DNA from 3 places in the Virgibacillus sp. Bac332 genome. Region 1 is predicted to be linked to each of the others. Evidence: predicted binding sites of a transcription regulator. Region 1 holds the regulator's gene; each other region holds the start of a gene.
What was found. Region 1 encodes Rex, which represses fermentation and respiration genes when NADH is low (regulators of the CRP and FNR family bind a similar motif). Its sites were predicted from a motif close to TTGTGAAATATTTCACAA; they were not measured.
Positions count from the first base shown of each region.

Region 2: a site for Rex is predicted at 1,170-1,187, ahead of D9782_RS12900 (hydroxymethylglutaryl-CoA synthase). Genes of this name have one in related genera too.
Region 3: a site for Rex is predicted at 8,197-8,214, ahead of qoxA (cytochrome aa3 quinol oxidase subunit II). Genes of this name have one in related genera too.

Region 1 covers NZ_CP033046.1:1,842,320-1,852,685, forward strand. Annotated here, with positions in the region: rRNA gene rrf (5S ribosomal RNA) at 43-158, shown strand; tRNA gene D9782_RS08870 (tRNA-Met) at 175-251, shown strand; tRNA gene D9782_RS08875 (tRNA-Asp) at 361-437, shown strand; gene thiL (thiamine-phosphate kinase) at 659-1,624, shown strand; gene tsaE (tRNA (adenosine(37)-N6)-threonylcarbamoyltransferase complex ATPase subunit type 1 TsaE) at 1,634-2,089, shown strand; gene tsaB (tRNA (adenosine(37)-N6)-threonylcarbamoyltransferase complex dimerization subunit type 1 TsaB) at 2,115-2,822, shown strand; gene rimI (ribosomal protein S18-alanine N-acetyltransferase) at 2,815-3,264, shown strand; gene tsaD (tRNA (adenosine(37)-N6)-threonylcarbamoyltransferase complex transferase subunit TsaD) at 3,261-4,271, shown strand; gene D9782_RS08905 (FtsW/RodA/SpoVE family cell cycle protein) at 4,484-5,656, shown strand; gene abc-f (ribosomal protection-like ABC-F family protein) at 5,960-7,885, opposite strand; gene moaC (cyclic pyranopterin monophosphate synthase MoaC) at 8,019-8,528, shown strand; gene D9782_RS08920 (redox-sensing transcriptional repressor Rex) at 8,509-9,159, shown strand; gene D9782_RS08925 (hypothetical protein) at 9,854-10,045, shown strand.
Region 2 covers NZ_CP033046.1:2,716,748-2,727,113, forward strand. Annotated here, with positions in the region: gene ftsW (putative lipid II flippase FtsW) at 1-1,110, shown strand, start outside; gene D9782_RS12900 (hydroxymethylglutaryl-CoA synthase) at 1,243-2,421, shown strand; gene D9782_RS12905 (MFS transporter) at 3,182-4,360, opposite strand; gene D9782_RS12910 (peptide ABC transporter substrate-binding protein) at 5,231-6,922, shown strand; gene D9782_RS12915 (ring-cleaving dioxygenase) at 7,541-8,476, shown strand; gene D9782_RS22935 (hypothetical protein) at 8,784-8,939, shown strand; gene D9782_RS12925 (carbon-nitrogen family hydrolase) at 9,077-9,880, shown strand; gene D9782_RS12930 (hypothetical protein) at 9,909-10,100, shown strand.
Region 3 covers NZ_CP033046.1:1,448,145-1,458,510, reverse strand. Annotated here, with positions in the region: gene D9782_RS06970 (heavy metal translocating P-type ATPase) at 1-1,662, opposite strand, end outside; gene D9782_RS06965 (ArsR/SmtB family transcription factor) at 1,631-2,017, opposite strand; gene D9782_RS06960 (hypothetical protein) at 2,174-2,419, shown strand; partial or broken gene D9782_RS06955 (IS1182 family transposase) at 2,333-4,077, opposite strand; gene qoxD (cytochrome aa3 quinol oxidase subunit IV) at 4,304-4,588, opposite strand; gene qoxC (cytochrome aa3 quinol oxidase subunit III) at 4,589-5,185, opposite strand; gene qoxB (cytochrome aa3 quinol oxidase subunit I) at 5,178-7,130, opposite strand; gene qoxA (cytochrome aa3 quinol oxidase subunit II) at 7,170-8,144, opposite strand; gene D9782_RS06930 (helix-turn-helix transcriptional regulator) at 8,476-9,285, shown strand; gene D9782_RS06925 (hypothetical protein) at 9,557-10,366, shown strand, end outside.

The DNA.
Region 1 (10,366 bases):
AAGGACGTTCTGAAACAACACAGAACGATCTACACTTTTAGGTCTGGTAGCAATAGCGGAGAGGTCACACCTGTTCCCATGCCGAACACAGAAGTTAAGCTCTCCAGCGCCGATGGTAGTTGGGGCTTTGCCCCTGCAAGAGTAGGACGCCGCCAGGCCAAGTTATAATCATATCGCGGGATGGAGCAGTCTGGTAGCTCGTTGGGCTCATAACCCAAAGGTCGCAGGTTCAAATCCTGCTCCCGCAACCAAATTACATTATTAACTATATTGGTTAATTGAATATCAATAGTACTGTAAAATGTAACCAAAACGTTTCATCTAACTACACTGAATAACATTATTATAGTTGAATAAATTGGTCCGGTAGTTCAGTTGGTTAGAATGCCTGCCTGTCACGCAGGAGGTCGCGGGTTCGAGTCCCGTCCGGACCGCCACTAATATTATAAAGGTAGACACAGGATTTCATTATTGAAAATCGTGTGTTTTTTATATTTAATAGGAATTTTCATCAAGAAGCTGTCGCCCCGAATCAAGTAAAATATCCATCCTTATCTACTTCATGTTATTTCCAATCTAGTATGGTTTCCTTTTTCATTTTTCAACATTTTTTGCTATCATAAAATATAGCTTAAAAAGAAATTGGTGTGACTTGTAAATGGATGAATTTTCATTAATTGATTCAATAAAACAAACATATTATAGCCAGCCTACTTTAATCAAAGGTATTGGGGATGATGCAGCTGTTATACGTCAATCTGCATCAGATATTGTAACGGCAGTTGATACTTTTGTAGAAGGAGTCCATTTCCGAAGGGATACGATGGAGCCTTTTCATGTAGGCTTTCGGGCTTTAGCAGCAAATTTAAGTGATTTAGCTGCAATGGGAGCAACTCCTGCTTTTTATCTAGCTTCTATTGTTATTCCTAAGACTTGGACCGAAATAGAAATTGCTGAGATCTTTGCTGGCATGAAGAAAATGGCTGGGAAATACCACATGGACTTAATTGGTGGAGACACAGTATCGGGCAAAGAACTATCTTTATCTATTACTGTGATTGGTTATGTTGATCATGATAAAATTCGCTATCGTCATACTGCTAAAGCTGGAGATATTGTATTTGTAACGGGTACATTAGGTGATTCACAAGCAGGCTTTCATATTCTGACAAATCCAAGCTCCTACGATAACGCAGCGTATTTTATTAAAAGGCATCAACTACCCACACCTCAAATCGATTTTGCAGCTCATTTGCAGAAGTTTACTCGAATCACATTAAATGATGTGAGTGATGGCATTGCAAGTGAAGCAGCAGAAATTGCGGAAGCTTCAAGGGTAACTATTCAATTAGAGGATAATCGAATTCCAGTTCATGAGACATATAATCAATTTCCTTCTGATTTACAATATAACTGGAAATATTTTGGAGGGGAAGATTTTGAATTATTAGGTACTGTTCCGTCAGCGGACTGGTCGGAGTTAAAGAGCGTAGCTAAATTATTACCTGTTAGAATAACGAAAATAGGTAAAGTTATAAACGAGGATACAAGTGGAAAGGTATATATCAATAAGGATGGTAGGAATTACACTTTACCAAAGCAGGGGTACACACATTTAAAGTAGGTGGATTTATTGGATACATATCAAATTACAACTCATACAGTAGAAGAAACAATACAGCTTGCTGAAAAACTTGCGATATTACTTAAGCCAGGCGATGTTATTACGCTTGAAGGTGACCTTGGAGCTGGAAAGACAACTTTTACAAAGGGTATTGCAGTTGGACTAGGAGTAAAACGAAATGTGACAAGTCCAACATTTACGATTATTAAAGAGTATGAAGGCGAACTGCCGTTATATCATATGGACGTCTATCGATTAGAACATTCAGATGAGGACATAGGGTTTGATGAATATTTTAATGGAGACGGTATTTGTATCGTTGAATGGGCAAGATTTATTCAAAATTACTTACCACAAAATCGTCTAGAAATAACTATTTCATACATTAATGAACATTCGAGAGAATTAGCATTTACTGCATGGGGTGACCATTTTAAATACGTTCTAAATGAACTACAGTTATAATTTAGCAGAATGAGGAGTTATTTACATGAACATACTTGCTATCGATACTTCGAACCAAGTAATGAGTGTCGCTATTCAACAAAATGAGCAAATCATTGGCGAAATAAATACAAACTTAGCGAAGAATCATTCCGTACGTTTAATGCCAGCAATTGATCAATTAATGAAAGATATTGGATTAATGCCTGATCAATTAGAGCAAATTGTTGTTGCAAAAGGTCCTGGATCATTTACAGGAGTTCGAATTGGGTTGTCTACAGCAAAGACAATGGCCTGGGCACTGAATATACCAATAGTGGGCATTTCTAGTTTGGAAGTCCTTGCATATCAAGGGCGATTTTTTAATGGTCTTATTTGTCCTTTTTTTGATGCTAGAAGGGGAATGGTTTATTCCAGTACCTATCAGTGGCAAGGTACGATTATGGAAGAGATTGTACCTGAATCAAATATCTCCATGGAGGATTTATTAAACAAGCTTAAGGCTTATGACAAGCCTGTTTTGTTTTTAAGTCCTGACATGCATATTCATCAGGAAGCTATTGAACGGATAGTGGGAATAAATGCCATGATTCCAGAACCTACCTATCATCTACCTAGGGCTTCTCATTTGATATTAGCATCTAAAGATAAACCCATTGATTCTACACATACGTTGACTCCAAATTACCTCAGACTTGCAGAAGCAGAAGCGAAATGGCTTGAGCAACAAAGGGAAAAGCAAGCGAATGAGTAACGTAGCAATACGAAAAATGGAAGTAGCTGATGTTCAACAAGTAATGGAAGTGGAAAAGGCATCTTTTACCACTTCATGGACGACAGACATTTTTTATCAGGAGATTACCGATAATCCACATGCATATTATTTTGTGATGGAGCTTGACGATACTATTGTCGGTTATGTAGGTATGTGGATAGTCCTGGATGATGCACAAATTACGAATATTGCTATTATGCCATCTTTTCGAGGGAGAAGATTAGGAGAAAAACTATTCCACTATACTATTCGATATGCGATAATGAAAGGAGTCAGTCGTCTGTCTTTAGAAGTTCGTAAATCGAATATGGTAGCACAAAAATTATATCGTAAATTTGGGTTGGTATCAGGCGGCATTCGTAAAAATTATTATACAGATAATCAGGAAGATGCAATTGTAATGTGGGTGAATTTAACATGAAAAAAGACACAATACTATTAGGAATTGAAACAAGTTGTGATGAAACTGCAGTAGCCATTGTAAAAAATGGAAGAGAAATTCTTGCCAATGTCGTTGCATCACAAATTGATAGTCATAAACGATTTGGCGGAGTAGTTCCAGAAATAGCTTCCCGTCATCATGTGGAACAAATAACGTATGTACTGGAAGAAGCACGACAACAGTCAAATACGGTATGGGAAGATATTGATGGGATTGCAGTTACGGAAGGGCCAGGTTTAGTAGGTGCTTTATTAGTAGGTGTGAATGCTGCTAAAGCATTGGCTTTTGCTAAACAAAAACCGTTGATTGGTGTACATCATATAGCTGGACATATTTATGCAAATCGGTTAGAAAAGGAATTTGAATTCCCTTTGCTTGCATTAATCGTTTCTGGTGGTCATACAGAACTTGTTCTTATGAAATCACATGGAGCATATGAATTAATTGGCGAAACAAGGGATGATGCTGCAGGAGAAGCCTATGATAAAGTTGCACGTATGTTGCAATTGCCTTATCCAGGTGGCCCGCAAATTGACCGGCTGGCAGAACTAGGAGAAGAAGCAATCGATTTTCCTAGAGCTTGGTTAGAGCAAAATAGCTATGATTTTAGCTTTAGTGGGCTGAAGTCTTCTGTTATTAATACCATTCACAATGCAAAACAACGTGGAAAAGAACTTAGAAAAGAGGATATAGCAGCTAGCTTTCAAGCTAGTGTGATTGATGTATTAACTACAAAAACGGTTCGTGCAGCAAAGGAGTTTGACGTTAAACAGGTTATTATTGCAGGCGGTGTAGCAGCTAACAGAGGGTTACGTAATGCGTTGGAAGCGGAATTTGCAAAGACTAGTATTCCGTTATTAATACCTCCTTTAAACCTTTGCACGGATAATGCTGCAATGATTGCTGCTGCAGGGACAATTGCTTTTGAACAAGGTAGACGTTCAGGGCTTGAATTAAATGCAAGACCTTCGTTGCTTTTAAAGTAATCCACAGTTTGTCACAGAAATGTTCATAACTTCTTTGAAGTCTGTCAGATAGTCATGTTGAAAGTGGGTAAAATTGTGGAAAACTGCATAAAAACGTGTGGATAATGTGCATATCTTTTTATTAATAGCAATATAATGCATGTTATTCACTTTTGAGCTTGTGGATAACTATACAACATTTAATGATGTTAGAGAAATTTGGTGATTGAGCAGTGTCTAAGAAACAGTCCTTTTATATACAGAATGATTTAATTATCTTATTTATTTTGTTTGTATGTGTCAGCTTACTTGCTATTTACAACGCCCAGCAATTGGATCAATATGGTAAGAACTTTGTCTTGCAACAAATTGTTTGGTTTACAATAGGTGTTGGTATTGTAGCTGCCATACAGTATTTAGATATTGAGCAAATACAGAAGGCTAGTGTCTTCATATATGGATTTGGTGTACTTGTGCTTGCTGTGTTGTTAATTAGTCCTGAGGCGATAGCAAAGCCTGTCAATAATGCGAAAAGTTGGTTCCAGCTTCCTGGACTTTCGTTACAGCCCGCTGAGTTTACGAAAATAACGACCATTATATACATGGCTGCTGTTATCCACAGCCATAAGCAAAAATTTGAAAGACCGACCGTAAAGTCAGACATACTTATGTTAGTTAAAATTCTTGCAGTAGTTGGAGCTCCCGTCTTTTTAATTATGCAACAGCCTGATTTTGGTACGGCAATGGTGTATCTATTCATTGCAGGAATGATTATTATATTATCGGGAATTGATTGGAAAATTATTACGTTCCTAATTGTTAGTATTTCAGCGATACTTGGCGCTGTATTAGGATTTATTGTAAAGTTCCCGGATCTAGCAAAGAAAATTGTTGGAGACGATCAGGCGTACCAGATTGATCGAATTATGACGTGGTTTGATCCTACGCAACAAACAAGTGATGCTACATGGCATTTTGACCAGGCTTTTATGGCACTTGGTTCAGGGCAATTATTTGGAAAAGGGCTTGGGACACCTCAGGTTAATTTCCCAGAAGCACAAACCGATTTTATCTTTTCCATCATTGGAGAGAGCTTTGGTTTTGTCGGCAGTGCGCTTGTCATTTTTCTATATTTTATGTTGCTATATAAGTTAGTTACGATTGGGCTCGCTATTTATAAGCATTCGCCGTTTGCTGCATATATTTGTTTTGGCTACCTGAGTATGCTGTTAGTCCACGTGTTTCAAAATGTTGGGATGGCAATAGGAATTATGCCGGTTACAGGAATTCCGTTATTGTTGATAAGTTATGGAGGCAGTTCCGTATTATCCACAATGCTTGGCTTTGGCGTGATTTATCGAATAGCTGTGGAAAACTCGATTCAAAATGATTATCTATTCAAATAAATATGGTCATCTAAAAAAGCTACATGATATAAAATTGCGATCATGTAGCTTTTTATTTACAAGCAGATGTGGCATATCATCATCGAAATCTAGGATATGGGACGCTTTATGTAGACTCGAGCAATTTATCCATCTAAGGTTGACTATTCTTTCTATTTCATACTTCGGTAAACCACCTAATCATTGTATTCAAAAAATGATAAAAAACCCGAGCTATTTTTCGAAATATAACTTCGTATATTCGGAATATAGCTCGGATTTGTTTCATCTAGATTACTATGTTGGGGCGCTCTTTTAAATCGATTATTCCTCTTGTAGCTCGGCCCACTCTTCCATTAATCGTTCGATATGCTGTTTTCGATTTTGCGTCTCTTGAGTTAATTCAAGTGCCTTTTCATGATCTTGGAAAATTTCTGGCTGTGTCATTTTATCTTCTATCTGATTGATTTCTAACTCTAGTTTTTCAATTTCTTCCTCGAGTTCAGCAATTCGTCGTTGCTTCTTGCGTCTTTCACTTTTTAATTGCTTTTCTTCCTTGTAGCTCCGCTTTTTTTCAGTTGTTGACTTTTGTTTAACTACTTCAGCTTGCTGTAATCTTTGTATTTCTGCCTCTTCTGCTTTTTTCTCTAGATAATAATCATAATCCCCTAAATAAAGCATCGTATTGGATCTTTGCATTTCGATCACTTGATCAGCAATTTTGTTAATAAAATAGCGATCATGAGAAACAAAAAGTATCGTACCTGGATAATCGATTAAAGCAGCTTCAAGTACTTCCTTACTATCGATATCAAGATGGTTTGTCGGTTCATCGAGTATAAGCAGATTGGCTTTTTGCATCATCAATTTAGATAATGCCAGTCTTGCTTTTTCTCCCCCACTTAATGCATTCACTGGCTTTAAGACATCGTCTCCTGAAAATAAGAAGTTACCAAGAACGGTGCGTATATCTTTTTCATTTATCGTCGGATAATCATCCCAGAGTTCCATCAATACCGTTTTTGAAGAGTTTAAATTTGCCTGCTCTTGATCATAATAACCAATTTGAACATTTGTTCCGAGCTGAATGTTACCTTTTGCAGCCTTCAGTTTACCTAATATAACTTTTAATAACGTAGTTTTACCAACTCCATTAGGTCCTACTAAAGCAACACTTTCACCACGATTTAGGTGCAGATCTACATGGTGAAATAAGTCATTATCTTCACCATCATAACGAAAGGACAGATCATTGATTTTTAAGACATCATTTCCACTTCTTTTGTCGATATGAAATGAAAAGGAAGCAGAAGATTCTTCTCCTAAAGGTCGATCAAGCTTGTCCATTTTTTCTAACTGCTTCCGCCTACTTTGGGCACGCTTGGTTGTAGACGCACGTACAATATTTCGTTGAATAAAATCCTCCATTTTTTTAATTTCAGATTGTTGTTTTTCATATTCTTTTAGGTCTTTTTCAAAATCCAAAGCTTTTTGTTCTAAAAATTTACTATACGTACCATGATATTTTTTCGTTTTATGTCTGGAAATCTCATAAACGATGGATACGGTCTTATCTAGAAAATAACGATCGTGGGAGACGATGATGATAGCTCCAGGATAGCTTATTAGATAGTTTTCTAACCAATTTAATGTATCAATATCCAAGTGGTTTGTTGGTTCATCTAAAATAAGTAACTGTGGCTTCTTTAATAACAGTTTTCCTAGTGCCAATCTAGTTTTTTGACCACCACTTAGTGTTTCAATTGGTGTTTGGTAGTCAAAATGATGAAAATCTAGGCCAGTTAAAACAGCTTTTATATCTGCTTCATAGGTATATCCGCCATTCCTTTGAAAGACCTGTTGTAGTTTATCGTATTGATCCAATAATTTTTCATAGCTGTCAGTTGAATGGTTAGTCGTTTGTTCCATTTGCTTTTCAAGGAGACGTAGCTCTTCTTCCTGTTTTCTTAATTCCGTAAATACAGCGAGCATTTCATCCCAAATGGTTTGATTTGATTCAAGTGACATATGTTGTGATAAGTAACCGATTGTTAAATCCTTAGGCTGGAAAAGCTCACCATCATCATAGCTGAGTTCACCAGCCATTATTTTTAATAGTGTAGACTTTCCAGCTCCATTTCTACCTACAATAGCAATACGATCATTGTCTTTTACTTCCATTTTTATATTCGATAGAATCTCATCAGCACCAAATGCCTTAGAAAGTCCATTCATTTGCATAAGTATCATAGCTTTTCACCTCATCCATACTAGTGTATCTTAATTACATGAACGCAAGCAATATAATTGTGAAAACGATCACGACTTATTTCCATTTTTCTGCTAGAATAGAGATGGAGTTCAAAGCAATGGAGTTGGGCAAATGTCAGATTTTACACACTTTAATCAACAGGGTAGGGCGCATATGGTGGATATTAGTGATAAGCAAGAAACGAATCGTATGGCAATCGCTAGATCCAGTATCCTTATGAACAAACAAGTTTATGAGGCGATTATTGGAAATGCTATAAAAAAAGGGGATGTACTTGCAGTTGCACAAGTTGCAGGTATTATGGCAGCAAAGAAGACACCAGACTTTATTCCAATGTGTCATCCGTTACCATTAACGGGCGTTAATATTTCGTTTCAGTGGGATACGTCACATGATACATATGAATTAATTGTTGATGCCACTGTGAAAACGAAAGGAATTACAGGTGTTGAGATGGAAGCTCTTACTGCTGTGTCTGCTGCTACATTGACAGTATATGATATGTGCAAAGCGATTGATAAAGGGATGACCATCGGCCAGACATTTTTAATCGAAAAACAAGGTGGTAAATCTGGAGATTATTATCGTAAGGAAAGAAGGAATGACCATGGATCAAAATAAAATACCTCAAGCAACTGCTAAACGCTTGCCATTGTATTATCGATTTTTAAATAATTTGAATCACCAGGGCAAAAAAAGGGTGTCCTCCAAGGAATTAAGTGATGCGGTAAAAGTCGATTCTGCTACCATTCGCAGAGATTTTTCTTATTTTGGTGCATTGGGTAAAAAGGGATATGGCTATAATGTCGAATACCTATTGGGATTTTTTCGTAAGACGCTCGATCAGGATGAAACAACGGATGTTGCACTAATTGGCGTAGGTAATCTAGGTACTGCCTTTTTACATTATAATTTTATGAAAAATAATAATATATTAATAAAGATGGCGTTCGATAGTGATCCCGATAAGGTTGGAACTACGATTGGTGATGTACCTGTATATAATATTGCAGATTTAGAAGACAAGATAGCTGGTGTAAAGGTGGCAATCTTAACAATCCCTGCTAGTGAAGCGGATGGAATCACCGATCGACTCGTGGAGCAAGGGATTACGGGGATTTTAAATTTCACTCCAGCGAGGATTACGGTTCCAGAACATATTCGTGTTCATCATATTGATTTAGCGGTTGAGCTACAAGCACTTGTTTACTTCTTAAAACATTATCCTTTAGAAACGAATCGTCTAGAATAAGCGAAGCCTCTTGATGGTAATTAAAGCTACTGAGAAGCGTTTTTGATATGCTCTCCTTTATCTCGCTAATAACTCAGTAAGATCTTAATTCAAGCAATAATACGGATTAAGCGGGGGATCGACTGCCAGTAAATGTCCGATTGGTTTTACGAATAATCCGTGGGGATAAACAAATCCCCCACGGATTGAAGTTTTACTTTGTGTAGACAGATTAAACATTGATTCTGTATTACTTAAGGAGCGTTTTAATAGTGAAATAGCAGTATTTGATGAAGCGTCGTTTTCCATGGGCAACGCTTCAATGTATATTTTCTTTCTTGATTGGAAAAGCAAAAGTAAGTAGTTTTTTGCTCTTAAGGAAAAATGAAATCAGAAACAAGCTGGGAAACCTAGATAGGGTTTCTTTTTTTGTAAGTTAAGAAAGTATAAAATCAGTGCAATGACTGCGTTAAGCCAAGTAGTTATTTTGAAATGTTTGTGTATATTGGCAATGCTCCGACTAATTACTTCGCTTTCCGCGGGCACGGCCTCAACTAACTTTGCAAAGAAGACCACGTTGCAAAGTGGATTTTCGGCTCGCGCTAATCCCGCAGGAGTCTACGTAATTAGTCTCCGCTATGAGAATGTGCAACAATTCTTGTCATAAGTAATAGGTTGACTTTTTTTACAATGGGTAAAGTGAAAATCGTTATCCGTGAGTATAAAAGCAGCTGTGTTACTTCATGCTAGCGTTGTAGAGCCTGATAATAGCGAAGGCCGGCCACTTCAACTCCTGTGGGAAATGTTTGACCTGAAGATCCACTTTTTTGAGCGGGTTTTGCTAAAAAAGTTAGCTGAAGGACAAACCCCACGGAAAGGGAAGTGGGCAGCCGGAGTGATTCCATAATAGCTACTAGAGGAAGCGTAAATCTGAGCATGTAGTGATAAGGACTGAGCGAATTTTGCTCAGTTTTTCTTATAGTTATAAAATTAGCCCATGTAGATATAAGCGTGTTGGGTCGGCGTCTAGTTACAGCGCCCAGAAACGAGGCGACTTCACGAATCGCCCTATGCTAAGTCAACATTGGCTCGCAAGCTCACCATGATTGCTTGCTCCAGTCGTACATTTCTATTTGAACCCACTCATGAGGACAACAATGTCTACTGGTCATTAATTATAATTGTTTTATCCTACCATATAACTAGCAGCAATACCCCACTTCAAGCA
Region 2 (10,366 bases), 870 kb from region 1:
GAAAAAATACAGCAAATGGATTATCTCTTATTAATAACTGTTCTTTTGTTATCGGCATTTGGTTTAGTAATGGTATATAGTGCTAGTTATCCGATTGGGTATGAAGTTTATCATAATAGTACTCATTTTTTTGTTAGACAGTTTCTTTGGGTGTTAATTGGTTTCTTATTCTTGATAGTCACCGTACTTATACCACTGCATCGGATAAATAGAATGGTTCCATTGCTAGTTATATCATCTATATTTTTTTTAGTTCTTGTATTAATTCCTGGTATTGGAATAGAAAGGAATTATGCACAAAGATGGATTTCAATAGGTAGATTTGTCTTTCAACCAACAGAAGCTATCAAAGTTTCAATGGTTATATATTTTGCCTATATATATGCGAGAAAACAATCGTATATTCACAAGTTTGGCAAAGGTGTTCTTCCACCTCTTCTGCTATTAGCAACTGTATTTATGCTTATCTTATTACAGCCAGATCTTGGAACAGCCTCTCTAATTCTATTTTCCTGTGGAATTATTGTATTCTGTTCTAGAGTTAGATTTATACATTTAGTCGCGCTAGGTACTATTGCGATCTTAGGTGTAAGTTATTTTGCATACACATCACCGTATCGGTTGCAACGCTTAACATCTTTTCAACAGCCATTTGAAACCGCTGCTACTGATGGGTATCAACTCATAAACTCCTATATCGCAATAGCAGCAGGAGGAATAACTGGTAATGGACTAGGGAATAGTGTTCAAAAATTAGGTTATCTACCTGAAGCTCACACGGATTTTATTATGGCAATTATAGTAGAAGAGCTCGGCATAGTAGGTTTAATTATAGTGCTAGCAGCTTATTTAATGATTTTCTATAGAGGCATTCATATAGCTTTTCAACAGAGACATATGTTTCCCAAATTATTAGCTCTGGGCTTGACATTTCAAATAATTATTCAAGCTATATTAAATCTTGGAGCAGTTTCTGGAATGTTACCAGTTACAGGGATTACGCTTCCTTTTATAAGTTATGGGGGTTCTTCTTTGCTGTTTATGCTAATTTCTGTTGGAATATTAATTAATATATCTACATTAAAATATGAAACCGTTAATACACGATGATTGTTTTTGTAGTTAGATTATATTATCATTTATGGTGTTGGTAATAATAAAGGAAACGATTGTGAAGAGAATCACTAATGTAACGAATACGATGGTTATAAAAATGACATTAGTTAGTAAAGGAGTAGAACATTGAAGATAGGTATAGACAAAATAGGGTTTTACACACCACATTTATATGTAGATATGAATAAATTAGCTGTGGCTAGAGACGTGGAGCCAGAAAAATTTACGATTGGAATTGGTCAGGAAAAGATGGCTGTTGCTCCAATTACACAAGATTCAGTGACAATGGCTGCTAATGCAGCTTGGAATATACTAGATGATAAAGATAAGGAAAACATCGATTTTATTATATTCGGTACAGAATCTGGAATTGATAATTCAAAAGCAGCAGGTGTGTATATTCACGAATTACTCGGATTAAACCAACATGCACGAACAATTGAGGTAAAGCAAGCCTGTTACGGAGCTACTGCTGGAATACAGTTAGCAAAAGGTCATATCGCCTTAAATCCAGATAGTAAGGTGTTAGTGTTGGCATCTGATATTGCTAGATATGGATTGAATACTGGTGGTGAGGCTACCCAGGGTGCAGGTGCAGTTGCAATAGTGGTTAGTGCTGATCCGGCGATTCTTGCGTTAGAGGACAAAAGCGCATATTTAACATCTGAAGTAATGGACTTTTGGCGCCCAGTATATTCGGATACAGCTATGGTAGATGGAAAGCTTTCTAATGAAAAATATATTTCTTTCTTCGAAGAAGTATGGGAAGATTATAAGAAAAAATCATTATTGACGTTAGCTGACTTTGCAGCCATTTGCTTCCATTTACCATATACAAAGATGGGTTTAAAAGCATTACGTACGATATATGAGGAAGGAACAACAGAAGATAAAGAACGTCTTTTAGAAAACCTGGAATACAGTAAGCTGTATAATAAGCATGTTGGTAATATTTATACCGGTTCTTTGTATTTAAGTTTCCTTTCACTGCTTGAGCAGAATAAAGGCTTAGAAGCAGGTTCGAGAATCGGATTGTTTAGTTATGGATCAGGAGCTGTTGGTGAATTCTTTACAGGGATAATACAGCCGAATTTTCGTGAACATTTACTAATAGATCAACATGATCATCTACTATCATCAAGAAAAGAGCTATCTGTTGAAGCATACGAAGAAGTTTTTAACAATACGTTACCGACAGATGGTTCTAGTTTAGAATTAGACATCACTGCCGACCCTGCCAATATCACTTTAGCTGGTATAAACAAGCATATTCGTCATTACGTAAACAAAACGAATCACAAGTGAATATAATGATAAATCGGATTACTATAAGAAATCAGAAGCTTGTAGAGAAACTTTTTTGTTTCTTTGCAAGCTTTTTTATAGTCTAGGAAATTACACTAGCGTTGCATAAAAAATAACTGTAGAAGTTAATGAATATATTTTTGATCTCAATCAATTTGAACGATTTTTCTGATATTGGTTATATTTTATTTATGAAAAAGACAATAGGGCTATTATTTTTTTATATTGCAAAGCGTTACATCAAACCCCTTATAAACCTTCTGTATCAAGGTTTTGCTTGTTTTCAAGAACGTAGGATAAAGTAAGTTAATGAATCTAATTGGGGTACATTTGGGGGAAGATAGGGAACAAACAATGTACGTGGGTAGATATTATATGAGAGAGGACTTGAACCTCTCTCTTCCTATTTATATATTCTGTTAGAGAATTAATTTCCCTGCATTTATTTTTCTTTAACGTTTTTCTAAATGGTCTTTTAATCCACTGTAAATAAAACTGATACGAGACCCAACTTAGCAAAATTTTTCAACCGCATTTATTGCGGTTTTTGTTGCAAAAAAACCTAAATGGAGTTATTCAAAATACTTTGGTTTTCTATAGTTAAAGCACCCGTTACTTTAAGTACGATATTTCACATAATTCAATTAAAAATGCTTACTCTTATAATCGTATAATGGGTTCAGTCAACATTTTGTGAATTCTGTACGCTAAGGAAAATATCAACTAAAAAGACCTCTATTAACTAGAAGTGGATTTGCTATTATATCAATTTTATATATTTTTTAGACCTTTTCTTTTCATTTGAAAAATCCTTATAGACTAAAACTGCAACAAAAATAAAACTTAGACTAACAATCCTGAAGATCATCTCTAAACTAATCCATTCAGCTAAGATTCCTAATATAAATGCGCTGACTCCAACACCAATGTCAAAACTGGAAAGAAAGGTTGCGTTGGCAGCGCCACTTTTTTCTTCACTTACCTTTTGAACAGTCCATGTTTGTAAACATGGCATAACAGTTCCATAACCTGCACCAAATAAAATCGCTGCAATAATAAGATAAAGATTATTTGTCGTATATGATAGCAACACAAGTGACAAAAAACCTAGAATTGCTGAAACAATGATGATAGACCAAGGTCCTTTTTTGTCATACCATTTTCCTGTAAAAGGACGTAGTAAAGTGGAGACAGTCGCATTGATAAGGAAAAATAGAAAAATATGATCTAGTCCCTTTTGTTTTCCAAAAAGAACCAAAAAAGTAATAATTGCTCCAAAACCAAGTGTTGTAATGACCGTCAGTAATGCTGGGAACCACACGTCTTTCTCGAAAATCGCTTCAAAAAATTGAAATGATTGTTTCTCATGTTTAACAGGAGTAGGTGAATATACAAAATAAAGCGCAATTACTGCCAAAAGACTGAGTACTACTGATGACCAAATTAAAATATTGAAAGAAAAAGAGTCATAGATAAGGATACCTACACTTGGTGCAATGATAGCCCCAACCGTTGTTGAAATAGAAAAATACCCTATCCCTTCTCCTAATCGTGTATTGGAAATTAAATCGACTACCATTGTACTATTGGCTGTGGTTGATACTCCCCACGCTGCGCCATGGAAAAGTCGTAACAATAGCAAAAGCCAAATAATATTAAGAAAAGGATATAGCATTGTAATAATCATTAAAGCGGCACTTGCAATAATGGCAAGACTTTTCCGTTGGTTATCAATTAAATAGTAGCCTATAAAAGGTCTGAATAGAACAGCGCCTAGTGTAAATAATGTTGTCATTAGACCTACTTGAATGGAAGATGCATTCATGCTTAACAAATAGGCTGGTAAAATAGGTAACAACATCTCAAACCCTATAAAAACTAAAAAGTTACTTATAAATAAGAATATAAATGATTTAGTAAAGATTTTTTGCTTTTTCATATTATTATCCCTCGCTTCTAATTATTATTCTAAATTAGAAGCGCTTGGAACACTGAAACATTTCTATATTGCCTAAGCCTTTTAAACAATTTTCTCACCCTTTCTAAACTTCTGGTTCCACACAAATTATTGCAACAGTTTTTTTCGTTATTTGGTAGTTCCTTATCTGGTCTTTTTACACTTTTTTATGAATTCATCCAACAAGAGGATGAATACACATATACAACACAATTCTTCTCTTGTATATGCAAAAAAGACACCATATAAAAACCGGCGTCTAGTTACTAATTAGTATTTAATCAAAATGCACAAACAATTTAACAGTTTCTACAGTTCTAAAATAAAAAGACAAAAAGCTTCCGGTATCTGGTTTCTATATGAAGTTTGCTTAAAAAAGGACAGACTGATCCCGTTAAAAGTATATCTCCTAGATGTAAATATGACTTTACTTCTGTTGCAATTCTTCTGAAAACAGTTTCCATGACTTTTTGCCTCCCTTTCTTAATATTAGAAAATAATTTTATTCATTTTAATATATATTGATAAAAAAAGCAAATCCATCTGAGGATACGTTATTGGCATTACAAATCATTTTCAATTATAATTAATCCTTCTTCCAATAACCTGCCAGCTTCATGTTACGTCTTTTTTTCGTTACTCTTGGTGAAAATTCTCAAACATTATTATAAGTTGTTTAGAAATTCTACCAGCTGAATTAATGTAATTTTGTGTTTTGATAGTTTATTATTAATTATCATAAATAAATTAATTTTCTAAAAAATACTTTACAACTTTCTTAAGTTAAAGGTATAATTCTTAGTAAGTTTTACTAGCTTCTGCATCACTAGGAAAATAAAAGGGGGCTTTATTATGAGGCTAAGAAGCTGGATATTATTCCTTGTATTTGGTCTATTAATCAGCGTAATTGTTGCCTGCTCCGGTGAGAGTGAGGATGCATCGACATCTGAAGGGGAAACAGATGAGGCAACAGCAGATACGAATGAAGAAAAAGAAGGAGAAAAGGTATTAAGTTTTATTAACCCCGAAGCAATCCCGTCAATGGACCCTTCACTTGCAACTGATGAATCATCTTTTATATATTTAGCAGCCACGACGGAGGGGCTTTATCGATTAGATGAGAATGCGCAACCCGTAGAAGGGATCGCAACTGACCATGAAGTAAGTGACGATGGACTTACCTGGACGTTTACTTTACGAGAGGATACAGTTTGGGAAAATGGAGACCCTGTTACTGCCCATGATTTTGTTTATTCATGGCAGCGGGCTGTTAATCCAGAAACCGGATCAGAATATGGTCCATATATGATGAATGGTGTCATAAAGAATGCAACTGCAATTAGTTCTGGAGACAAGCCTATTGAAGAGTTGGGTGTTAAAGCTGATGGAGATTATACACTAGTAGTAGAACTAGAGAATCCTACAGCATACTTTGAATCTTTAACAACATTCGGTACCTTTTTGCCATTAAACCAGAAGTTTGTTGAAGAGCAAGGTGATAATTTTGCTACTAGTTCCGATACACTTTTAGCTAATGGACCATATAAAATAGCGAATTGGAAAAGTACTAGTAGTTCTTGGGAGCTTGAAAAAAATGAAGATTATTGGGATGCCGATACTGTGAAAATGGATAAAATTAACTTTGAAGTGGTAAAAGATCCTCAAACGTCTGTTGATTTATATGAATCAGGAAAGATTGATCGTGTTGATCTAACTTCAGATTTAGTTGATCAATATAGTACAAATGATGATTATGTCATTACTCCTGATACATTCGTTTACTTCATTAAATTTAATCAAACGACAACGGATGCTACTGCAAATGTAAATATTCGAAAGGCAATCAGTAAAGCATTCAACAAACAAGCGCTTGTTGACGAAATTTTAAATAATGGATCCATTGTTGCTAATGGTCTGGTTCCAGCTGATTTCACGCCAATGCCTGAAACTGGTGAAGACTTCAGAGAAGTTAATGGAGACCTTGTGACGTATGATATTGAAGAAGCGAAGAAATTATGGGAAAAAGGTTTAGAAGAGATTGGTAAAGATTCTGTTGAACTTGAACTGTTAACAGACGATGATGAAACAACAAAGTTAATGGTTGAGTATATTGCTAATCAGCTTTCTACAAACTTACCAGGTCTTAACGTTACGTTAAAGCAAGTACCTAAAGAGCAGCGGCTTGATCTGGATACAAGCATGAATTATGAAATTCAAGTTTCTAGATGGGGTCCAGATTTCCTTGATCCATTCACGTATATGAATCTTTGGACAACAGATAGTGGCAATAATATGATGGGGTATTCTAATGAAGAATACGATAACTTAGTGAATGCAACTACTTCCTCCTTAGCTACAGATAATGTAGCTCGTTATGAGAACTTTTTAGAGGCTGAGAAAATCCTTTTTGAGGACGCAGCTATTGCGCCGATTTATCAGGCTTCGAGAGCACAGCTTGTTTCTCCGAAAGTAAAAGGTGTTTTTGTGAATCCGTTTGGAGCAACATATGAATACAAATGGGCTGATGTAGGATCCGCTGAATAATTTAATGTACATGTATTAGGAGAGTCTGGGACAAAACACAACTTTTTTACTCAAAATACGAATAATCATGTTATCAATATCAGTATCATCGCCGCACCGTGAAAATATACGCTCTTTCCGCGGGCACGGCTTCAGCTAACTTGGTAAAGAAAAACACGTTACCACGTGGATCTTCGGACTCGTGCTGTTCCCGCCGGAGTCTCGCTTATTTCAGGTGCTAAATGAATGAGTTTAATCAAAAAAACGAACGATAATTAATTTATGATAATTATCGTTCGTTTTTTACTGTTTCTTCATTTTTTTGTGATAAAGAATTTAAAATATAGAAGAATACCCCTCTCACCCATAGCATTTTCACTCAGCCCATACAGTATAACCGTTAAGTGACTAAGTTTGGAGTTCTAAATTGCCTTACCTTGTGCTGCGGTGCTTTTAAGCAGACCAATTATCGCTTCATTGAGCCTATTACATAATAGGATTTGATTCCTGTAAATGTTTAGCTAGTCAATTACTTGAATAATATAGTGTTAGGTTGACAAACTAAGCATAAATCGCTATTATTATATTTAATTAATAATACTTTAATTAAATATAATTCATCAAAGGAAGTGTATAGTTGTGAAAAGAACAGCGGGAATTCACCATATTTCAGCAATTGTTGGCCATCCGCAGGAGAATGTAGATTTTTATGCAAGTATATTGGGGTTGCGACTTGTGAAGAAAACGATCAACTTTGATGATCCGGGTACGTATCATCTTTACTTTGGAAATAAAGAGGGAAAGCCAGGAACAATCATTACTTTTTTTCCATGGACCAATGCCTTTCCAGGTAAAATTGGTGATGGTCAAGTAGGTGTCACCTCGTATGCTATTCCACTGGGGGCGATGGATTTTTGGCAGGAACGATTTAGAGGTTTTGGCATCCAGTTCACAATGGAAAAGCGTTTTAGAGAAACGTATTTACGTTTTAAAGACCCCCATGGTCTACAATTAGAGCTTGTAGAGCGAGAAAACGGTGACCGGAATAATTGGACTTTTGGTAACATAACTCCTGAAGCGGCAATTAAAGGTTTTGCTGGAGTAACGTTATTTTCTTCGCAACCTGAAAAAACAGCGCAGGTACTAGAAGAAATAATGGGATTAGAGCGAATGGAAGAAGAGGACCTTATTCGTTTTCGGTCTTTTGGGGATATTGGAAATATGATTGATTTAAAAACTACATCTGCTGGGCGTGGACAAATGGGAGTTGGAACAGTTCATCATATAGCTTGGCGTGCTGAAAATGATGCCGACCAATTAGATTGGCAAACATATGTTAGGGAGAGTGGTTATAGTGTAACAGCAGTTAAAGATCGAAATTATTTTAACGCAATATACTTTAAAGAACATGGTAATATATTATTTGAAATTGCTACAGACCCTCCTGGATTTTCCCATGATGAATCATTAGCGACGTTAGGGGCAGCATTAAAATTACCAGAGCAATATGAGATTTATCGTGGGAAATTAGAAAAAACATTATTTCCTATTAAAATTAGGGAATTGGATCAATAATAATAAATTTGGAGGGGGTAGCGTAGGAGTGCTTTCTTTGAATCCAATACATTTAATTGGTAGTGTGGTACCGCGATCGATGGCATTTGAGACTGAAGACAGTACTATTCATGGAGCACCATCAGCTTTTTTAATATCGTATCGTAACATCCTCCAACCATTTCACAATCTTTTCAGCGCAAAGAGGATAGAATACAAAAGGATAATGTTAGAAATATTTTACAATCCAAAGCATTTGTAGTTCATATCGTAAATGAACAAATGTCAAGTAGACTAGAACATAGGGTGGTCATCTATCGGCAGGATTATGTGTTATCATGAAGATGGAGACAACTATAAGCAAGGGAGAATTAACCATACAGCATTAGGGGTAGTAGCATTAGGGGTAGTAAGTCGCTTTGCTGGTTCCATCACTAAGTTAGGTAATCGTTTTTCGATATCTGCCACAATAGAATGTAATTAAGTGAAGGTAGTCTTATAGAAACTGCTTTCGCTTTTCAATAATTTGAATATTGATAATTATGATAATTGTGATGTATGATACATAGTGGTGAAAAGCATAAAGGGCTAGAAGTAAAAAACGATGTTGGAGGGATAAGAATGATATTGAAATATGCTATCTATCAGATGGATATTGTCCCTGGTAACCCGTCCAAAAATCGAGCTAAAGTAAAAGAGTGGATGAAAAGAGAAGTAGCTAAAAATAAACCAGATGTTGTTGTGTTACCAGAAATGTGGACAACTGCTTATACACTACCATCATTAGATGAACAAGCAGATATAGGTGGTGAGCCAACAAAAGGTTTCTTACAAAACTTAGCGCTATCGCTAAATGTAAACATCATTGGGGGCTCAGTTGCAAATAAAGTGAATGATTGCTTCTATAATACGTCCTTCATTATTGATCGTAATGGAGTTGTTGTGTATCAATACAATAAGGTCCACTTAGTTCCTATGCTAGATGAGCATAAGTACTTAACAGGTGGTCAAAAGCCCCCAACAGTGTTTGAACTTGAAGGAGTAAAGATGGGTGTAATTATATGTTATGACTTGCGTTTTCCGGAGGTCATTCGTTCTTTAGCGCTTGAGGGAGTCGAAATTCTTCATGTCGTTGCAGAGTGGCCAGAGGCTAGGGCTGCTCATTGGAGAATCCTCCAATTGGCGAGAGCTATTGAAAATCAGATGTACGTTGTTTCTGCAAACAGAGTAGGAGAATATAATAATATTCTATTTTGTGGTAAGTCGATGGTAATCGATCCTTGGGGAGAAATAGTAGTGGAGGGTTCAAGGTATTCCGAGGACTCATTCTGCACACAAATTGATGCATCAACAGTTCCTCAAGTTAGAAAAGATATACCTGTTTTTGAAAGTAGAGTACCACACTTGTATAAAAAGTTGTTTTAGCACGGAAAATTAAAAGGGGAGGGTGGAAATGTTTCAAAAGATGAAAGATCCGTTGAAAAAATGGATGAATTCTAAGGTGATACAGGTGATTGGAAATATCGTTCTAATACTTATTGTACTCATGCTGTTTATAGTGGTTGGAACATTCGTTTACTTAGTAATCGCAGATCTATTATATAATGAATCTGCAATCAACGAAATTGTAAGTGATTACATATGATTTATTTTTTGTCTTAATAGATTATGTATGAATAGTAAAACAGATTAAGAAGCAAGCCTAGGTAAGGTTGAGTGTTGAATATTCCTGTATTAAGCAACAATAATTTTTGTCGTTACGTCCTATTCAATTTACTAAGGGGTGGAAAATACGAGTAAAAAATGAAAGGGTTTTCTGAAAATATGGATGCTGAAGTCGTGCCCGGAAAAATGAGTGTTTTCTTGATGAGCGATGATAGAGCCCGTTTTAAAAACGGAACTGTGTAGCTC
Region 3 (10,366 bases), 390 kb from region 1:
ACCTGTTAGCATTACCGTACACTTGCCTAATTGAACAAGTCTTTCAATGATGGAAGGACTGTCTTTTCGTATTTGGTCGGCAACAGCGATTAATCCTTCAATCCTCGCTGGTGTTCCAAGTAGCATAACTGTTTTTCCTTCTGATTGGAGTTGTTGGATTTTTTGTTCTGTCTCAACTGGTAGCTTTATCATATCTTTAAATAAAGCTGGACTACCTATTATATATTGCTTACCTTGGACTACTGCTCTTGCCCCTTTTCCAGTAAACGATCGAAAATCAGTTGCATCCCATGTTTCTACCCTTTCTTCCTTCGCCTTACGTATAATCGCTGAAGCAAGCGGATGCTGCGAATATGATTCAATCGCCGCTGCAAATGCAAGCACATCACCATCAGTCATGGCTCCAATTGATACTACTTCTGTTACGACAGGTTTCCCTTCTGTAAGTGTACCAGTCTTATCAAAAGCAATTACTTGGAGTTTACCGGCCTCTTCTAGATGAATACCGCCTTTTATTAAAACACCTTTACGGGCTGCATTACCGATTGCTGTTACAATTGCTACTGGTGTTGATATAACTAATGCACATGGACAACCTACAACAAGGACTGCTAAACCACTGTATATCCATTCTGACCATACCCCTCCAAATAATAATGGAGGTACAATAGCAATTAGCAATGCAATAATAAGAATTACTGGAGTGTAATACCTCGCAAATCGGTCAACAAACTGTTGGGACGGAGCACGCTCTGCTTGTGCCTCCTCCACCAAATGAATAATCTTGGCAATTGTTGTATCTTCTGCAAATTTTGTTACGCGAATTTCCAGCGACCCTTCTTCATTTAATGTACCTGCGAATACTTCCTCTCCAACTGATTTATATACGGGTATCGATTCACCCGTTATAGCAGCTTGATTAATGGATGATTCTCCCGATACTACTTCCCCATCCATAGCAATCTTTTGTCCTGGTTTAATAACCATAATATCACCAATCTGCACATCCTCAACATCTATTTCAATCAAGGAGCCTCCACGTTTAATAGTAGCACGGTTAGGAGCAATATCCATTAGTGATTGAATGGATTTCCTTGCTTTATCCATTGAATATCCTTCTAGCGCTTCACTTAAAGCGAAAAGAAAGACAACAACGGCACCTTCTGCCCACTCCCCAATTATGGCTGCACCAATAATAGCGACTGTCATTAATGTCTTCATATCAAATTGCAGCTTGACAAGATTTTTAAATCCAATTATGAATAAATGATAACCACCGGTTAAAATCGCTACAGCGAACATTCCAACAGTTAAAGGGTTGTTTTCTCCTAGCTGGAAGAACAGTGTATATCCGATAATTGTAAAAAGCAGAGAAAGCATAGAGGCTATATTGTCACGTTTTTTCCAGAACGGCCGTTTGGGTTTCGTTCGTTGTCGCTCTGGGTATAATTTAATCCCATCGAACGCCCCTGCTTTTTCTAATTGCGCAATAGAAGCTGCTCCTTGTACCGTAATTTTGGATGCACCAAAATTAAGCTGCACATCATCTACACTATCAATAGCACGAATATTCTTTTCGAACTTTGCGGCACAATTCGTGCAGGATAAGCCTTCTAAACGATAGACCTGTTTATTCTCCACTTCCAACACCTTCTTTTGCATGCACAGTAGCAATTGTTACTAATTGATGAATATGTTCATCCTCCAACGAATAAAAAACCAACTTTCCTTCTTTCCGATATTTTGCTAATCCCATATTCCGTAATAGCCTTAAATGATGAGAGGCTGTTGCCTTAGTACAGCCTATGATATGAGCAACATCACAAACACATAATTCTTTTTCTAGTGTAAGTGCATACGCAATTTTTAAACGTGTTGCATCAGCAAGTGCTTTAAAAATCTGCTCCACGCCTTCTACTTTATTTATTTTTGGCTGCATTCGATTTACCTTATCCTCATCAAAACAAAACGTTTCACATGTATCATTAGTGGAATTTACACGTTTTTCTGTAACCATTAAGAACACCTCATTCAAATAATCATTTGATTGTTTGACTATAGTGTATGGAAACAATACCTGTTTTGTCAATTATACTTTTTAACAATTTTTCATAAAGTATTTGACAACTTTGTGAACAAGGTGAATAATATAAGTATAAGGAGGATGAGCGAGATGGAAATAAATGAAAAAATGCTAAATGCCGTTAAGTACGTAGGGGCAACTGTATTATTCATTGGAATTGCACTATTTGCATATGGATTTTTCGTAAGCGGATACAGTGTGGTTACCGGCATTGGCATTGGCACAATCATGGGGGCAGTGTTTATCTTTCTAATGGGTATATTCTTCGTAGCAACAGAAGAAGTAATAAAGAAACGAACAAAGAAGATCGAGATTAGTAAATCCTACCATAAATAAAGGGGCTGGGACATAACTAGCCTGGAGAAGTAAAAAAGAGATTCCAGTTATCAAAAAATGATAGCTGGAATCTTTTTTGTTATAATTTAGGCTTGTATTTTGCCTGAAGGCGGTGTACTTTCTTAAATTCACCGCCATAAAGGCGAATCCTAATTCATTTTCCACTTTCGATTTGCCTCTCACTGACATACGAGTGAAACGCAAATTAGCCTTCAAAAATCCGAAGACAGGTTCTACATCTATTTTACGTTTTCCATAGATTTCTCCCGTTTCTTCTTTTGAAAGCTGCTCTCTTATATATGCTTTTTGCTGTTCCCAATGGGCATTGTAGAAAATCTTACGATTTCCTTTTGCTTTGGTACAATGAACGCGTAATGGACATCCCGAACAATCTTCGCATTCATAGACACGAAAGGTTCGTTTAAATCCGGCTTTATCTGTTCGATTCGATAGATATTGAAAAGGTACCTTCTTTCCATTTGGACAAGTAAAAAAGTCTCCGTCTGAATCGTAGTCCCAGTTGGATACATGAAAAGGATTTGTTTTATATTTCTTTTTCTTTTCCATCCGAAGGAATTATAAGTAATCAGTGGCGTTCTTTTTCTATGAAGTACATTACTGTAATTTTGTTCACTACCGTAACCTGCGTCGGCGACAATATGCTCGGGCAATTGAAAGTACCTATCTTCAATACTATCGAGAAAAGGAATAAACGTGCGAGTATCCGTAGGATTTGGAAATACATCGTAGGCTAATGTGTATTGACCTTCGGTCGCAATTTGTACATTATAACCTGCTTTAAGTTGACCATTTTTCATATAGTCATCTTTCATTCGCATAAAAGTGGCATCATGATCTGTCTTAGAATAACTATTGCGATCGCCTAAGATTGCCATATCTTTTTGATATTTGTGTTTACGAGCTTCAAAATCTTGGAATTGTTTACGGTATTGCTTGGGTTCTTTTCGTTCGGAACGAAGTTGTTTGCGTTCTTTTGCTTCTTTGCTTTCTTCGATTGCATTATCATATTTTTCTACTTTTTCATCTAGCTTTTTAACCACTTCACTGAGTTCTTCCTTTGAAAGTTCATCGGAACTTTCCCTTTCTATTTCAGGGATAATTTCTTTTTCCAGTAATTCCTCATACATTTGATTCGACTTCTCTATTAAATCGGTGCTGTATTTTTCAATGGATTTTTTCCATACAAAGGTAAACTTATTGGCATTTGCCTCTATTTTCGTACCATCAATAAAAATAGCCTCTTCTTCAATCGCCTTCGCTTCAACAAGTTGACAACGAAATAAGACAAAACACTGACGTAATAATTCTTTTACTTCGGAATGAACACGAAAACGATTAATGGTACGATAACTTGGTTCATAGCCTTGTGCTAACCACATCATACGTACACTATCTTTAAGTAAGCCTTCTATTTTTCTGCCAGAAAAAACAGACTGTGTATAGGCACATAAGATAATCTTCATCATCATGCGTGGATGGTATGCAGGACAACCTGTTTCACGCAAAAATCCCACAAATGATTCCTCTGGGATATGTTCTACAATATGGTTAACCGCATAGGCGATATCATTTTCTTGTAATTTCATTTCAAAATCTAAAGGCAAAACGACTTGATTCATGGTATAATGTTTAAACATAAAGGATACCTCTTTTCTAAGTTTTTGTGTAGTTACTTTAACTTTATCAGAAGGTATCCTTTTTGCGTATATAAATATTGAAAAAAGTAAAAAAAGTGATACGCCCTAAATTGGCGTACCACTTTTTTCAGTTACTGGGTTTTGTCCCAGCCCCTTTTATAGTTATAACTGATTTTTTAGGCACCTGATCTACCCTAATATGCTCAGGTATCAATAGCCGTTATTCTTATACATAACCCCAAATCATTGCCAATAGCGTACCAAATACCGTAAGTACAGCAATGATAATACCGTAGTACACACTTGTATAAATCGCACCTTTATCTTCAGATTCACCAGCGTGCATAAATACGACTAATTGCAATGCTGCTTGGGCAAATGCGGTAATAAGCAGGATCGTCAACCCAAGAGCAAATGACATATCCAAGATATATACTAACAGCGCGACGCTAGTCAAAATCAACGAGAAAACAAAGCCCATCACATGCTTAATCGGGAATAATTCTTTCATTTACATCATTCCTTTCAAATAAACGAAGCTGAATATAAAAATCCAAACAACGTCTAGGAAATGCCAGTAAAGAGAGAAAATAAATGATTTATTAGCTGTTTCTGGAGTCAGTCCTCGTTTAATCACTTGAATCATTATCATAATTCCCCAAAACAACCCAAATGTTACGTGCGCGCCGTGTGTACCTAATGTCGTTAATAAAATAGATGTGAATGCACTAGTCTGTATACCAGCACCTTCATGGACATAATGAATAAACTCATACACTTCAAAGCTCAAGAAAGCAGCACCAAGTACTAATGTAATGATGAAAAATGTCATCATTGCTTTCTGTCTACCGAGACGCATAGCATGAACACCTAAACCAATTGTAAAACTACTAGTTAATAATAGAAGCGTTTCTGCAAGAACTGGGGAGATTTCAAATATCTCGGCACCTGTTGGTCCAGCTCCTGTACGACCTTCCAACGTAAAATAGGAAGCAAATAGTGTTCCAAACAACATGATTTCTGCTCCAATAAATATCCAGAAACCTAATATATTCATACGTCCTTGCTCTGTACTATATTCAAGCGGTTGCGTGTTATCCTTATTCATTTCTAGCACCCCGCAATTCCGATTCAGTTCTTTCAATTTCCGCAACGGAAATATGATGCCCATGATCTTTCTCAAATGAGCGATGAAGCATACATGCAAATATACCAATCAATGAAACTACCGCTGTAATCCACATGCTAAATACAAAGGCAAATCCAAAGATGAAGAAAAACACACTCATAACAAATGGTACACCACTATTATTAGGCATATGAATTTCTTTATATCCACCTTTAAATAATGTATGACCATTTTTCTTGGAATCCCAGAATGCCTGACTAGAATTTACTTGTGGTGTAATGGCAAAGTTGTACTCAGGTACTGGATTATGTGTTGCCCATTCTAATGAACGTGCATTCCATGGATCATCGCCAATATCTCTTGATGCATAACGTGTACTATAGTAAATATTGTATACAATGAGGATAAACCCAACTGCAAGACCTAAAGCTCCAATGAATGAGAGCATATTCCAAAATCCGAAGCCAGTAGATTCAGAGTACGTGTACATACGACGAGCTTGCCCATCTAATCCAGAAATAAACATTGGGAAGAAGGCAAGGCAAGTTCCGCCAGCAATAAAACCAAACGCCCATCTACCAATTCGTTCATTTAACATAAACCCAAACATCTTCGGCCACCAGTACGTAAGACCAGCAATCATCGCAAAGACAACACCAGGTATAATTACTAAGTGGAAGTGTGCTACTAAAAACATCGTATTATGATATTGATAATCAGCAGCTGACATTCCAAGCATTACACCGGTCACACCACCTATGGTAAAGATCGGAATAAACCCTAACGAATACAACATAGGTACAGTAAACTGAATTTTTCCTTTCCACATGGTTAACAACCAGTTAAAGATCTTAATTCCAGTCGGGATCGCAATAGCCATAGTAGTAATGGAGAAGATACTATTAACCATTGCTCCTTGACCCATTGTAAAGAAATGGTGTACCCATACGACAAAGGAAAGTAAGGAAATAATGACCATGGAAGCGACCATGGAATTGTAACCATATAAATTCCTTCGAGAGAAAGTAGAGATTACCTCACTATAAATACCGAAAGCTGGCAGAATCAAAATATAAACCTCTGGATGTCCCCAAACCCAAAACAGGTTAGCCCAGAGCATATCCATTCCGCCATCTGTCGTTGTAAAGAAATTCGTTGCAAACAAACGATCCATAGTTCCCATCGCTAATGCAACGGTAAGAACTGGGAAGGCAAATACAATAATGACGTTTGTAATTAACCCTGACCATGTAAACATCGGCATTTTCATAAGCGTCATACCAGGTGCACGCATTTTAAGGATCGTCACAATAAAGTTAATACCTGTTATTAACGTACCAAGCCCGGATATTTGCAGAGCTAGCATGTAATAATTTGTCCCGACAGACGGACTTAGCTCATCTCCAGCAAGTGGAAAATAAGACGTCCAACCTGAGCTTGGTGATCCACCAATGACAAAGGAAAGGTTAAATAACATTGCACCCATAAAGTACAGCCAAAAACTAACTGCATTTAATCGAGGAAAAGCAACATCCCTTGCACCAATCTGTAACGGTATAACAAAGTTCATTAATGCAATGATAAATGCCATTGCCATAAAGATAATCATAACGATGCCATGTGTGGTGAATATTTCATTATAATGCTGCGCGTCCAGCAGTGCGTTCTCTGGAACAGCTGTCTGTGCTCGCATCATTAATGCATCTACCCCACCTCTAAATAGCATTAGCAAGGCGGATATTAAATACATAATTCCAATTTTTTTATGGTCAACGGTTGTAATCCATTCCCGCCATAGATACCCCCATTTTTTAAAATAGGTAAGACCAACTACGATTGCTATTGAAGTGAGGACAATAGCAACCATAGCAGCATATATCGCAGGACTTGGATGTGGGATCATAAAACGTTCAAAAAAGTCCATTTTTCTTACTCCTTTCCGGATAACCCGATGTACTAAATCTTAATGATGATCTTCTGTGTGCTCATTTGTCTCATCTGCATGACCGGAATCCGAATTGTGTTGTTCATGTTCATCCTGCTCTACACTAGAATCACCTTCATGTTCACTATGATCATCTTCCGAGGTAGAACCATGATTATGTCCACCATGATGACCTTCTGGCGGAGGCATAAATTCTAGGTGAGTTCCAGTAAATGTTAATTGACCCAGGTGCCCTGGCTCCAGCAATTCATCAAATTTATCTTCAGTAAGTGGGTCTGCAGTTTGTTTAACTTCATCAACCCATTCATCAAATTCTTTTTGAGGCATTGCTTCTACACTAAATGTATTCTCAGCGAATCCTTCACCACTAAAGTTTGCATTTCTACCCATATATTCACCTGGTACATCTGCACCTAAATGAAGGGTAGTAATCATATCAGACATAGCATATTTTTGACCACCAAGTTGTGGTATCCAAAAACTAGTTATCGGCCCATATGAATAGAGTCTAAATTCAAGCGGTCTATCTGTTGGTACATATAGATAATTTACTGTTTCAATGTCCTGTTCAGGATAACTAAAATGCCATTTCCAATCGGATGAAGATGCATATACAACTAAAGGTTCATCATTCTCGTATCCTTCTGGAGTTGCTTCCACTTTGTAGTTACTCTGGACGGAGATAATGGATAAAACAATTACAATTAGTACTGGAATCCCTACTATTAGTGATTCAACAATAATATTTCCTTTAATATACGGTGGTTCATATGAATCTGGTTGTTTAGATGCACGATATTTAAATAGTATATATACTAGCATTGCAAATACTACAATTACGATCACAGCCATAATTGCTATTGATATCCAAATGACATTGGCTTGTGTTTGCGCCTGTGGCCCTTTTGGATCCAAAACTAACAATGGCTCACAACCTGTTAGCACCGCTAATAATGTGAATAGCGATGCTAGTATCGCCCATTTAATCTTCATAAAGAGATACCCTCCCCTGCATGTTGTTGATATGAAATGTATTGAAATATTTTTGTTACATACTTCACAAAATCCATTCATCTATCTTAATACCATATACGGTGAAAAACAATAGAATGTGCTGGTTGTCAGAAAATGTTCACGGAGTTTGGTACAAAAAAATGAACATTAATTGAATAAAATATGTCAATACGTAAAAGGAAATATTAAGTTACCTTCTCTTTCCTAGCTAAGCTAGCATGGAACTATATAGAGATACGGTATATAATAGAGCAAAATCGAATCATGAAGTTGTCCTATCTGCGAATTATTCCTTAGAGAGGGAAATAACATGCGAAATTATTATCCTTTACAACCACCAATCTTTGAAAAGAGCCTAGGAAACCCAAACTATCAATATCAAGAATATTTACCTAGTAAGCTTTTATCTGATTATGTTGTATGTTACTGGTCTGTCCATTACCATCCGTTAGATACCTATCCATTACATCGAATTGTTCCAGACGGCTGTATCGATATTATATTCGACCTTCAATCAACTTCCTTAGCAAAGGGCTCCTTTGCTGTCGGCTTAATGACCACATTTGAAACAATGAAACTCAGGCAAAAACAAAACCTGTTAGGAATTCGTTTTTATGCAGATACGGCACGCCGATTTATTATGTATCCTCCCGCCGAATTAATGGATACCCAAGTACTTCTTGAGGATATATGGGGGCAGGAGGCTTCGCTTTTGCAGGAAGATTTGCTATTGTCGAAAAACCTTCCAGAGAAAATTAACAAAATTGAAATGAAGTTAGTAAAGCTTTTATCAAAAAATACACATCGCACAGATTTATTACTAGAAACAAGTATGCAATACTTGTTTACAAATCTGGGTATCTTCCCCATACGCACACTAGCAGAAAAGACCCATTTTAGTGAAAGAACGATTAGAAGGGTCTTCAAGAAGGAATTAGGTGTCAGTCCTAAAGCATTTTCTAATATTATTCGATTTCAAAGTTCATTAAAAGAACTACATGATAATCCCTCATCGTTATCTAACATAGCAGCAAATTATGGTTATTACGATCAATCGCATTATATTCATCAATTCAAACGTCATTACGGCCAGTCACCGAAGCAGATTCTATTAAAATAAAGGAAGACTTCAATCCTTGGGGATTTTATTTATTCCCCAAGGATTGGTAGTACCACAAGGGTATGCCCTAAAGGCTCTAGAACCAATCGGACATTTACTGGCAATTGATTCCACACTTAGCCTTATTGGTTTCACTTTATTCCCTGAAGTAGGGGGCTTACTGCCAGTTATATGCGGGGTAAAACTTAGATTCGATTGTCCGTTTTTTACAATAACGTACATTCATTCTTATGCTATTATGTGTTTACCACAATATAAAGGAGTGAACACGATGACAAAAAAAATGGATATAAGTTCTTTCAAGCTCGCTCAACATTTTATGAAAAATCATGCAAGACCACTTGAACGAGCACTTTATGAATACGAGTTTGAAGCTACTAATTATAAAAAAGCACTCCAAGAATTAATTGCTTTTCAAAATCCAGATGGAGGTTTTGGTCATGGACTGGAACCAGATCTTCGCTGTAATGAATCCTCTGCATTAGCAACGACATATGCACTTGGAATACTTGGGGAATTACCTGCATTCGAGGAAAAAAAGAATGTTGTTTGCCAAGCACTTGACTACTTTATCACTTCTTATCAAGATGATCATACGGGATGGGATATAATTCCAGTCGAGGCAGAGCGATCCCCACGTGCAATCTGGTGGCAATATGGTGTATTCTCCGACAATTGGGGTAATCCAAATGCAGATATTGTAGGTTTCTTCATACAATATCGGGACCTAGTAACTTACGAAAAACTTGATATGCTCATTGATTATGCAATTCAGCATTTATTAGAGACCTGTGATTTAGCAGAGATGCATGAACTTTTCTGTTACCTTCGCTTATACGAACAGCTTAAGCTAAATACGAAGAAACGTACAAAAATCGAGGATAGGCTACAGCGCTTTATTAATAATTGTGTCATTGCAGATCCTGCAAAGAGAGAAGGATATGTGGCAGGACCATTACAAATTATTGATTCGCCCAAATCAACACATTATCGTAAATTCGCCAATATACTTCCAATGGAACTAGATCATCTAATAGGTCAACAGGCAACCGATGGCGCATGGGCACCTAACTGGGAATGG